Regions from separate parts of the Streptomyces sp. NPDC048441 genome, predicted to be linked through region 1. Evidence: riboswitches for the same ligand, from Rfam matches in the RefSeq annotation. Region 1 holds a riboswitch; the other holds the start of a gene.

Region 1 (5,704 bases):
CGAAGAGGAAGTCCGGACTCACGCCGCCGAACGCGCCCTTGGGCAGGTTCGTCAGGTCTTCCAGCTCGTCCTGGTGGAACTCGTTGGGCGGGTGGCCCAGCAGGGAGACGACCAGGGGCGCGAAGATGGCGACAAGGACCAGGACGATCACGGTGATACCGCCGGCCAGGGCGACCTTGTCCCGCTTGAGGCGGTTCCAGGCGATCTGTTTGAGGGACCGCCCCTCGACCTTCTTCACCCCTGCATCAGCTGCGGGAGCGACATCCTCTGTCGGGTCCGCGTCCGCAGGTGTGTCATGCAATGGTGCCGTCATCGTGGCAGGGACCCCTCTCAACCGGTGGTGACCGGCCCGCACTTGCCGCTGTAGCGACGTGATCAGTCCGTCGTGCACTGGGGCGAAGCGCCCCTGGTGCGGGAGTCTTCATCGCGGTTGCGATCTGTTACCAGTCTTGACAGGGAATGGATGCGCAACCGTGATGCTGATCGAGGTGTTCCGTTATCCGGACGCAGGTGAACGAGGGGCGAACACGGGGCAGTTGGGTCTCAAGGTGTCACGGGGGTCCATAGAGCCCCTCCACCATCAGAACGGACATCGCCGCCGTCAGGGCTGGTGCGCGAGCCGCCGTGGCCGGTTCAGGGCGTCTTCAGGCCTGCTTCAGACCCGTTCCGGACGCGCTTGGGACGCTCTCCGGGCGCGCCTCGGACGCGCCTCGGACGCTCTCCGGGCGCGCTTCGGACGCGCTTCAGTACTGCGCGGGGTAGCCGTATCCGCCCGCGGGCGCCGGGGCCGCCTGGGCCTCGCGGTCGTAGAACGGCCGGGCGTTCGCGCGCAGCCACATGGCGATCGGGTCGTAACCGTCGGACATCGCGACGGTCGACACCGGCAGTCCTTCGGGGACGGCCGCGATCGACTGCTGCATCATCGTGCGCACCCCGTCCACCGAATGCGGCGACGTGTCGTACACATCGAGGCCGATGGCCAGATACGGCGCGCCGAGCGCGGGCTGCACCCAGGCGCGGCGCAGCGAGCGGATCGCGGGGGTGCGGTGGGCGTTCTGCGTGAGCAGGGCGTAGAACTGCGGGATCTCGATGGCCGGCTCGGTGAGCCGCAGCGGTCCGGCGGGCACCAGGTCGAGGCCGGACGCGATGCGGCGCAGGTCGAGCCAGGGGATGCCGACGCCGCCGCCCGGCGCGTGCGGGTTGAGCCAGAGGCCGTAGTGGTCGGGGTAGAGGGTGCGGGAGATGTCCTGCCCGCTGACCACCTCGTACGAGCGGTTCCAGCCACTGGCGGAGAGCTCCTGGGCGGAGGTCACGCACGGCGCGTACCCGAGGCCCTCGACCTCCATGTTCCCGTACTGGGCGTCGGGGGATCCGGCCTGGCCGTGCCAGAGCAGCATCCAGAGCTGGTCGGCGGCGAGCGCCCGCAGGAGCGCCTCGTAGGCGTCGTAGCGCCCCGGCGTCACCTGGCGCAGCATGTGCTCGACCTGCCCGGCCGCAGCCGTGCCCGACGCACTCACCCTTAACCGCCCCTTCGCGATGACCCGCTGACCCGATCGCCTGATGGCCCCGGGTCATGAAACCAGCTTAAGCGGCGATCCTGACACCGACTTGACGTACGGCGCCCTCACCCGCGTACCTACACATGTCCGTGCTCTCGCCCGGGGCTCTGCCCGAAGAAGGGCCGCACCCGCTCCCGCATCCAGTCCCCCACCGGGTCCTGGGCCACATCGAGCAGTACGAGGTTCACCGGCCACGGCACCGGAGCGTGCCCGAGCGCCCTGCCCACGGCCTCCATCGGCAGGTCGCGCGCGTTGCCCTCCCAGGAGGCCAGTTCGATGCCGACGAACAGCGTGGGGTCCTCGCCCTCGACGCTGGCCAGGCAGCGGCGGGCGCTCAGGACGACCCCGATGGCCTCGAACTCACGGGCGGCGGCGGACAGGAAGTCCACCGGGTCGTGCTGCCAGTCCGGCTCGAAGAGGCGTACGCGACCGCCGCTCGCGGGGCCGTCGAGCGGGGTGCGCCCGCCCCGGCAGAGCTCGGCGACCGCGGGCGGCGGCAGCGGGACACCGACCGTGCCGTCCGGGTTGACCGCGATGCCCAGCTGCGGGGGAAGGCCCCGCGCGAACTCCACCGCGGGGGCCACGGTGCAGCCCATCCGGCCGCCCGTGGCCTGTTGGAACTGCTGCTCGGAGCTGAAGACCGGGACGTACGCCTGGCCTTCGATCTCCAGCGTGGGCAGGTCGAGGGTGCCGCTGTCCGGCGCCCCTCCGTTCGGCAGCGGGATCCAGAGGTGGCTGCGGCCGAGCACCTCCACGATGCGGGCCCCCGCGGAGACCTGCGGCCCGCCGGGCGCGCCGAGGGATGCCGCGAGCACCTCTTCGAGTTCATTGCCCGGCCATCCCCCGTACGGATGGGCGTGCGCCTGCGCCGGAATGTCCATCTCTCTAACCCCTGCTAACCCCTGCTCGGTCCCGCTCTGCCTGCGGCACGACCCTAACGTGACGGACGGCTCAACCACCGAAGCCGATCCCCCGCAGCACCCCTGCCGCCGTCCGGTCGATGAGCACCGCCGAGCCGCAGCCGCGCGGCAGATCGCCCCGCTCGGCGGCGCCGACGAGGCGGCCGACCGTCCTGCGGTGGCGCGCGAAGGCGTACCGCGACACGCCACGGCCGCGCGCGAGCTGCCCCTCTATGGCGGTGTCCGGCTCCACGTCGAGCAGCAGCAGATGCAGCGTCGTGCCGCGCCGCGCGGCCTCCCGGGCCAGCCAGCGGCGCACCCACGCCTGGGTGCCGCAGTCGTGCACCACGACGCCGTCGCCGGAGCGCAGGGCGCGGCGCAGGCCCGCGTAGTGCGCGAGGCGCACCAGGGGGCGGTAGACCGCGTACGGCAGCAGGCGCGGCATACGCAGTGCCCAGCGGTCGCGGGTGTCCTGCGAGTCGATGCGCGGGCCCGCGACGGCTCTGCGCATCAGCGTGGACTTGCCGCTGCCCGGCAGACCGGAGACGACGATCAGGTCGCCGGCGCCGAACGTCAGCCGGTGCGGGCTGTGACCCGTCCGCTGCCGCAGGTCCCGGACGACGGCCGCGGGCAGGGGGCCGCAGCTCTCCCTGGTGGGGGCGGTGGCCTGTTTGGGCAGGGCCACCCCCGTGTTGGTCGCGTAGAAACTCGTCCTGCGCACCGTGATCGGCCTCCCCATAGCGGTCACGTATCTGCTTCCCGCAGCTTCCCCGGCAAGTGTAAAGAGAAGGTAATGCGGCACAACAGCGCCGGGCCCGGGGTTTCCCCGGAACAGCACAGCGGGCCTTGCACTGCCCTGTGACGCGGGCGCGTGCAATGATGGGCGCGCAAACTCCATACAGGCCGCTTGAATCCGCGCGGGAGAGTTCCCGGTAGCCGTCGTACGACGCACCGGGGCGCCGAAGGAGCAAGTCCCTCCCTTGAATCTCTCAGGCCCCGTACCGCGCGGGCGAGGCACATCTGAAAAGCGGGCCGCCCCGGCGGCTCCACCCAAGGTGCAAGTCACGACCCCCTGATACAGACGTACTGATACAGACGGGTCGTGATGAACCTCTCAGGTTCCGATGACAGATGGGGAGGATCGACCTCGCCCGTCATGCCCTGGGAGTTCCACATATGAGTACCGCCCCCCGTCTGACAGCTCTCGATGCCGTGCATCGATCGCTCGGCGCGACCATGACCGACTTCGCGGGCTGGGACATGCCGCTCCGCTACGCCAGCGAGCGCGACGAGCACATCGCCGTCCGCACCAAGGCCGGTCTCTTCGACCTCTCCCACATGGGCGAGATCACGGTCAGCGGCCCGGCGGCCGTGGACTTCCTGAACTTCTCGCTGGTCGGCAACATCGGCTCCGTCGGTGTCGGCCGCGCCCGCTACACGATGATCTGTGCCGAGGACGGCGGGATCCTGGACGACCTGATCGTCTACCGGCTCGGCGAGCCCGAAGCCCCCGAATACATGGTCGTCGCCAACGCCTCGAACGCGCAGGTCGTCCTCGACGCGCTCACCGCCCGCGCCGACGGCTTCGACGTGGAGGTCCGCGACGACCGCGACGCGTACGCGCTGCTCGCCGTCCAGGGTCCCGAGTCCCCCGGCATCCTGAAGTCGGTCACGGACGCGGACCTGGACGGCCTGAAGTACTACGCGGGCCTGCCCGGCACTGTCGCGGGCGTGTCCGCGCTGATCGCCCGCACCGGCTACACCGGCGAGGACGGCTTCGAGCTCTTCGTCGCGCCCGGCGACGCCGAGAAGCTCTGGAACGCGCTCATGGAGGCCGGCGAGTCCGTCGGCCTCGTCCCCGCCGGGCTCTCCTGCCGCGACACGCTCCGTCTCGAGGCGGGTATGCCGCTGTACGGGCACGAGCTGACCGCGGAGCTGACGCCGTTCGACGCGGGTCTCGGCCGGGTCGTGAAGTTCGAGAAGACCTCGCAGTCCGACACCTTCGTGGGGCGCGCGGCGCTCGCGGCCGCCGCCGAGCGCGCCGAGACCGCTCCCCCGCGCAAGCTGGTGGGCCTGATCGCCGAAGGCCGCCGCGTCCCGCGCGCGGGCTTCTCCGTGGTCGCCGACGGCAAGGTCATCGGCGAGGTCACATCCGGCGCCCCGTCCCCGACGCTCGGCAAGCCGATCGCGATCGCATACGTCGACGTGGAGCACGCGCCCCCCGGCACCGAGGGCGTCGGCGTCGACATCCGCGGCACGCACGAGCCGTACGAGGTCGTGGCTCTGCCGTTCTACAAGCGCCAGAAGTGACACTTCTAGCGCTGTAGCGACTCCCGCTGGTGACGCTTCCGCCCCCGTGGTACCCCGGAAGTGACCCCACGCACATCTTTCCCGTTCCGCAGCACCCACCCGCGTACAGGAGAATTCAGGTCATGAGCAACCCCCAGCAGCTGCGTTACAGCAAGGAGCACGAGTGGCTCTCGGCCACCGAGGACGGTGTGGCGACGATCGGCATCACGGAGTTCGCGGCCAACGCGCTCGGTGACGTCGTCTACGCCCAGCTCCCTGAGGTCGGCGAGACCGTGACCGCGGGCGAGACCTGCGGCGAGCTCGAGTCGACGAAGTCCGTCAGCGACCTGTACTCCCCCGTGACCGGTGAGGTCACCGAGGCGAACCAGGACGTCGCGGACGACCCGTCGCTGGTGAACTCCGCCCCCTTCGAGGGCGGCTGGCTGTTCAAGGTACGGATCTCGGAGGAGCCGAAGGACCTGCTCTCCGCGGCCGAATACACCGAGCTCGCAGGCAACTAAGAGCCTTCCGGCAACTAAAGACCCTTAGGGACCACCTGATGTCGCTTCTCAACACCCCTCTCCACGAGCTGGACCCGGACGTCGCCGCCGCCGTCGACGCCGAGCTCCACCGTCAGCAGTCCACCCTGGAAATGATCGCCTCGGAGAACTTCGCTCCGGTCGCCGTCATGGAGGCCCAGGGCACGGTCCTCACCAACAAGTACGCCGAGGGCTACCCCGGCCGCCGCTACTACGGCGGCTGTGAGCACGTCGACGTCACCGAGCAGATCGCCATCGACCGGGTCAAGGACCTGTTCGGCGCCGAGTACGCCAACGTCCAGCCGCACTCCGGCGCCTCCGCCAACCAGGCCGCCCTCTTCGCGATCGCCAAGCCCGGCGACACGATCCTCGGCCTGGACCTGGCGCACGGCGGCCACCTCACCCACGGGATGCGCCT
Region 2 (5,704 bases), on a different contig from region 1:
GCGGGAAGGCCGTGGTGGTGGGCGGACTCGGGCCGCGTGGCGTGGTGGCCACGGCTTCGTACGAGGCGCGCAAGTTCGGGGTGCACTCGGCGATGCCCATGGGTCAGGCGCGACGCCTTGCGCCGAACGCCGCCTATCTGGTGCCGCGCTTCGGGCTCTACCGGGAGATCAGCGAGCAGGTGATGGCGCTGCTGCGGGAGCTGTCGCCACTGGTGGAGCCGCTCAGCCTGGATGAGGCCTTCGTCGACCTGGAGGCGGGGGGTGTCGCTGACGACGCGGCGTCGGCGCGGGTGGTCGGTGAGCGGCTGCGGGTCGACATCAAGACGGTGACCGGGCTTACGGGTTCGGTGGGGCTTGCCGCTTCCAAGATGCTGGCGAAGATCGCCTCGGAGGAGGCCAAGCCGGATGGTCTGCGGCTGATAGTGCCGGGAACCGAGCGGGACCTGCTCGGGCCGATGTCGGTGCGGACACTCCCCGGTGTCGGGCCCGCCACCGGGGACCATCTGCGGCGGGGCGGCATCACGACAGTGGAGGAGATCGCCGGGGCGGGCGAGGACGAGCTCGTACGGCTCGTGGGGAAGTCGCACGGGAGCGCGCTGTACGCGATGGCGCTCGCACGGGACGAGCGGCCTGTGGTGGCCGAGCGGGACACCAAGTCGGTCAGCGTCGAGGACACATACGACGTGGACATTCATGACCGGGTACGGGTCAGGGGCGAGGTGGCGCGGCTCGCCGACCGGTGTGTGGAGCGGCTGCGGGCGGCGGGGCACTCGGGGCGGACCATCGTGCTCAAGGTGCGGCGGTTCGACTTCTCGACGCTGACACGGTCCGAGACGCTCCGTGGGCCCACCGACGACGCCGGGGTGGTGCGGGAGGCTGCCGCGCGGCTCCTCGAGTCCGTGGACACCACGGGAGGGGTGCGGCTCCTGGGGGTGGGTGTCACGGGGCTTGCCGACTACACGCAGGAGGATCTCTTCGCGCAGGCGCGGGCTCTGGCCGAGGGCTCTGAGCAGGGGGAGGGCGAGGCTGTGGGGGAGGCGGCCCAGGAGACTGCGCAGGCGGTGGAGGAGTCGTCCGTCGATGAGGTGCCGCTTGCCGCGCGGCGGTGGGTCGCGGGGCACGATGTGCGCCATGCCGCCTACGGGCACGGTTGGGTGCAGGGGAGTGGGCTAGGGCGGGTGACGGTGCGGTTCGAGACGCCTGTGTCGCCTCCCGGGCGGGTGCGGACCTTCCGGGTGGACGACGCCGAGCTTGTTCCCGCGGAGCCGTTGCCGCTGGTGGAGCCCACGGAGGAGGGTCTTGCGGGCCCTGGTGCGGAGAGTGCGGAGCGGTGTCCGTCGGGTTAGCGGTGCCTCCTTGGGAGCCCCTTTGGGACGGTGGCGCCCGGCGGTGTGGGGTCAGGTGTCTTCCTGGCCCGCGATCTTGCCGAAGTCCTGGTCCGGGGGCGTGGTGGGTTGTGGGGGTGTGATGTCGAGGCCGTAGTGGTGGTAGAGCTGGAGTTCCTGTTCGGGGGAGAGGTGGCGGCCCACGCCGAAGTCGGGGGCGTCCTTGATCAGGGCGCGCTCGAAGGGGATGCGCAGGGTGCCCTCGCTCGTGAGCTCGCTGGGCTCCAGGGGGACGAACGCGTCCCGGCTGAACAGGCCCGTGCGTATGGCCGCCCACTCCGGGGTGCCGGTGGCGTCGTCGAGATACACCTCGTCGATCGTGCCGATCCTGGCCCCGTCCCGGTCGAACGCCTTGCGGCCGATCAAGTTGCGCGGATCGATGTCGGTCTGCACGGTGCCCTCCAACTGGTCGCGGCTTGTCGAAGTGAGGCGTAACTCATCGAAGTGAGGCGTAACTCATCATTATTCGTTCGTATTCACTACGAAAGAGCACATCGGGGCAAGCGGCCACTCGAGGGATCGGGCGCGGTCCTCGCTGGTAGGCTGGCACATGGCTGCTGACCCCGTGCGGGAGAGCTCTCCGGTGGTGACATCGGAGGCGCCGAAGGAGCAACTCCTCCCCGGAATCTCTCAGGCCCCTGTACCGCACGGACGAGGTCACTCTGGAAAGTAGGGCGGGCGTCGGGCGGGCACGTCCGGAACCCATCCTCACCGACGGTGAAAGCCGGGACGGCGCCTCTCGCGGGGCGCGGCCCGGTGAAGCTCTCAGGTTGACATGACAGAGGGGGAGGCCGTCCGGGCACCCGTGCCGTGGTGCCCCTCGCAGGTCGCGTCAGACCAGGAGGCCTCCGCAATGACCGCCACCCCTCGTATTCCGCTCTCCCAGCTCGAGCAGGGCATTCCCTTCGAGCAGCGGCATATCGGTCCCGATGTGGAAGCACGGGCAAAGATGCTCGCGCAGGTGGGATACGGCTCGCTCGACGAGCTGACCGCCGCCGCGGTGCCGGATGTGATCAAGAACGCCGAGGCGCTGAATCTCCCCGGAGCCCGTACCGAGGCCGAGGTCCTCGCCGAGCTGCGCTCCCTCGCGGACCGTAACGAAGTACTTGATTCCATGATCGGGCTCGGCTACTACGGGACCTTCACTCCGCCCGTCATTCTGCGGAACGTCATGGAGAACCCGGCCTGGTACACCGCATACACGCCGTATCAGCCGGAGATTTCACAGGGCCGCCTCGAAGCGCTGCTCAACTTCCAGACCGTCGTCGCCGAGCTGACCGGACTGCCCACCTCCGGTGCCTCGCTGCTCGACGAGGGCACCGCCGCCGCCGAGGCCATGGCGCTTTCGCGGCGCATGGGCAAGGTCAAGAACGGTGTCTTCCTTGTCGATGCCGATGCGCTCCCGCAGACCATCGCCGTCATTCAGACGCGCGCCGAGCCGACCGGTGTCGAGGTCGTCGTCGCCGATCTGAGCGACGGCATCCCGGCCGATGTCGCGGAGCGCGGTGTCGTCGGCGTACTGATCCAGTACCCGGGTGCCTCCGGTGCCGTACGCGACATCAAGCCCCTCATCGAGCAGGCGCACGAGCTCGGTGCCATCGTCTCCGTCGCCGCCGACCTGCTCGCCCTTACGCTGCTCACCTCGCCCGGTGAGCTCGGCGCGGACATCGCGGTCGGGACCACGCAGCGCTTCGGTGTGCCGATGGGCTTCGGCGGGCCGCACGCCGGTTACATGGCGGTGCGTGAGTCGTTCGCGCGCAGCCTGCCGGGGCGGCTCGTGGGCGTCTCCGTCGACGCCGACGGCAACAAGGCCTACCGGCTCGCGCTGCAGACCCGTGAGCAGCACATCCGCCGCGAGAAGGCCACCAGCAACATCTGTACGGCTCAGGTGCTGCTCGCCGTCATGGCCGGAATGTACGCCGTCTACCACGGCCCGGAGGGGCTCAAGTCCATTGCGCGGCGCACCCATCGCTACGCCACGCTGCTCGCCGCGGGCCTCACCGCCGGTGGCGTCGAGGTCGTGCACGGCGCGTACTTCGACACGCTGACCGTGCGGGTGCCCGGCAAGGCCGAGGAGCTGGTCGCCGCCGCCCGCGAGGGTGGCGTCAACATCCACCAGATCGATGCCGACCAGGTGTCCCTCGCCTGCGACGAGACCACCACGCGTACGCAACTGACCGCGATCTGGACCGCGTTCGGGGTCGAGGCCGACGTCGAGGCGCTCGACGTGGAGACCCAGGACACGCTCCCCGGCGGCCTCCTTCGCACCGACGAGTACCTGACGCACCCCGTCTTCCACCAGTACCGCTCCGAGACCGCGATGCTGCGCTACCTGCGCAAGCTGGCCGACCGCGACTACGCGCTCGACCGCGGCATGATCCCGCTGGGCTCCTGCACCATGAAGCTCAACGCCACCACGGAGATGGAGCCGGTCACCTGGCCCGAGTTCGGCCAGCTGCACCCCTTCGCCCCGGCCCAGCAGGCGCAGGGCTATCTGACGCTCATCCGTGAGCTGGAGGAGCGGCTCGCCGAGGTCACCGGGTACGACAAGGTGTCGCTGCAGCCCAATGCCGGTTCGCAGGGTGAACTGGCCGGACTGCTCGCCGTTCGCGGCTACCACCGTGCCAACGGTGACGAGCAGCGCACCGTCTGCCTCATCCCGTCCTCCGCGCACGGCACGAACGCCGCGAGCGCTGTGATGGCCGGCATGAAGGTCGTCGTCGTGAAGACGAGCCACGACGGCGAGATCGACGTCGACGACCTGCGCGCCAAGATCGAGAAGCACCGCGACGAGCTGTCCGTGCTCATGATCACCTACCCGTCCACGCACGGTGTGTTCGAGGAGCACGTCGCCGACATCTGTGCCCAGGTGCACGAGGCGGGCGGCCAGGTGTACGTCGACGGGGCGAATCTCAACGCCCTGGTGGGCCTCGCCCAGCCGGGCAAGTTCGGCGGCGACGTCTCGCACCTGAACCTGCACAAGACCTTCTGCATCCCGCACGGCGGCGGTGGCCCCGGCGTCGGCCCGGTCGGTGTGCGCGAGCACCTCGCTCCGTACCTGCCCAACCACCCGCTGCAGCCCGCCGCGGGTCCCGAGACGGGCGTCGGACCGATCTCCGCCGCGCCGTGGGGCTCCGCCGGAATCCTGCCGATCTCCTGGGCGTACGTACGCCTCATGGGCGGCGAGGGCCTCAAGCGCGCCACCCAGGTCGCCGTGCTCTCCGCGAACTACATCGCCAAGCGTCTCGAGCCGCACTACCCGGTGCTCTACACCGGCCCCGGCGGTCTCGTCGCGCACGAGTGCATCATCGATCTGCGGCCGCTCAGCAAGGCGACGGGCGTCAGCGTCGACGACATCGCCAAGCGGCTCATCGACTACGGCTTCCACGCGCCGACCATGTCGTTCCCGGTCGCGGGGACGCTGATGATCGAGCCGACGGAGAGCGAGGACCTGGTCGAGATCGACCGGTTCTGCGAGGCGATGATCGCCATACGCGGGGAGATCGAGAAGGTCGGCGGCGGCGAGTGGGCCGCCGACGACAACCCGCTGCGGAACGCGCCGCACACCGCCGCCGCGCTGAGCGGTGAGTGGGACCACGGCTACAGCCGCGAGGAGGCCGTCTTCCCGGCCGGTGTCGTCGTAGCGGACAAGTACTGGCCGCCGGTGCGCCGCATCGATCAGGCGTACGGCGACCGGAATCTGGTCTGCTCCTGCCCGCCACTGGATGCGTACGAGGACTGATACGCGGCCCGGGACATGCGTCGGGGCCGGTCCGGAGGAATGCTCTCCGGGTCGGCCCCTTTGTCCTTGCTGATGCAGTCCGTGCTGATGCGGCGCCGGGTCAAGCGGCCGTCATGATCTCGTCGGTGCCCAGCGGTCGGTGCGGGGCGATGATCTGGCCGTCCGGCAGCAGCTCACCGGTGTCCTCGAAGAGGAGGACGCCGTTGCACAGCAGGCTCCAGCCCTGCTCCGGGTGGCTCGCCATGAGGAGCGCGGCTTCCCGGTCGGCGGAGTCGGCTGTCGGGCACGGTGGTTGGTGCTGGCACATGGAAGGGTTCTTTCGCTGCGTTGTGATGGCTGTGACGTCAGTACTGCGGCTTGATGCGGTGTTCATGGCCGCCCCCCGTTTAGTCGGTCGGTCCCAGTGTTGCCCTACGGGAGTCAATCCGCAGGGATTTAGCGGCAGCGCTCCTTACTGCTTAATGACGTATCACCCGCCCGGACGGTTCAGCTCAACTGGACTGTCTCTTCGGGTGGTTCGGTGTGGTCATACCGGGCTAGTCCGTATGGGCAACCGCATGGGCGCAGGACGGCGCCG

Evidence for each region. A riboswitch is a leader RNA that binds a small molecule or an ion and turns the genes downstream of it on or off. The one in region 1 is predicted to bind glycine.
Region 2: it holds a riboswitch for glycine, as region 1 does, so the genes downstream of both, gcvP (aminomethyl-transferring glycine dehydrogenase) here and gcvT (glycine cleavage system aminomethyltransferase GcvT) in region 1, are expected to answer to the same signal.

What each region holds. Positions count from the first base shown of each region.
Region 1 covers NZ_JBICXM010000020.1:101,988-107,691, forward strand. The annotation lists gene ACGFSB_RS35065 (ABC transporter permease) at 1-313, opposite strand, end outside; gene ACGFSB_RS35070 (enhanced serine sensitivity protein SseB C-terminal domain-containing protein) at 744-1,517, opposite strand; gene ACGFSB_RS35075 (enhanced serine sensitivity protein SseB) at 1,637-2,440, opposite strand; gene ACGFSB_RS35080 (AAA family ATPase) at 2,511-3,197, opposite strand; glycine riboswitch at 3,367-3,472, shown strand; gene gcvT (glycine cleavage system aminomethyltransferase GcvT) at 3,635-4,768, shown strand; gene gcvH (glycine cleavage system protein GcvH) at 4,891-5,268, shown strand; gene glyA (serine hydroxymethyltransferase) at 5,307-5,704, shown strand, end outside.
Region 2 covers NZ_JBICXM010000022.1:8,966-14,669, forward strand. The annotation lists gene ACGFSB_RS35875 (DNA polymerase IV) at 1-1,346, shown strand, start outside; gene ACGFSB_RS35880 (PRC-barrel domain-containing protein) at 1,398-1,778, opposite strand; glycine riboswitch at 1,944-2,041, shown strand; gene gcvP (aminomethyl-transferring glycine dehydrogenase) at 2,239-5,127, shown strand; gene ACGFSB_RS35890 (DUF5999 family protein) at 5,228-5,434, opposite strand.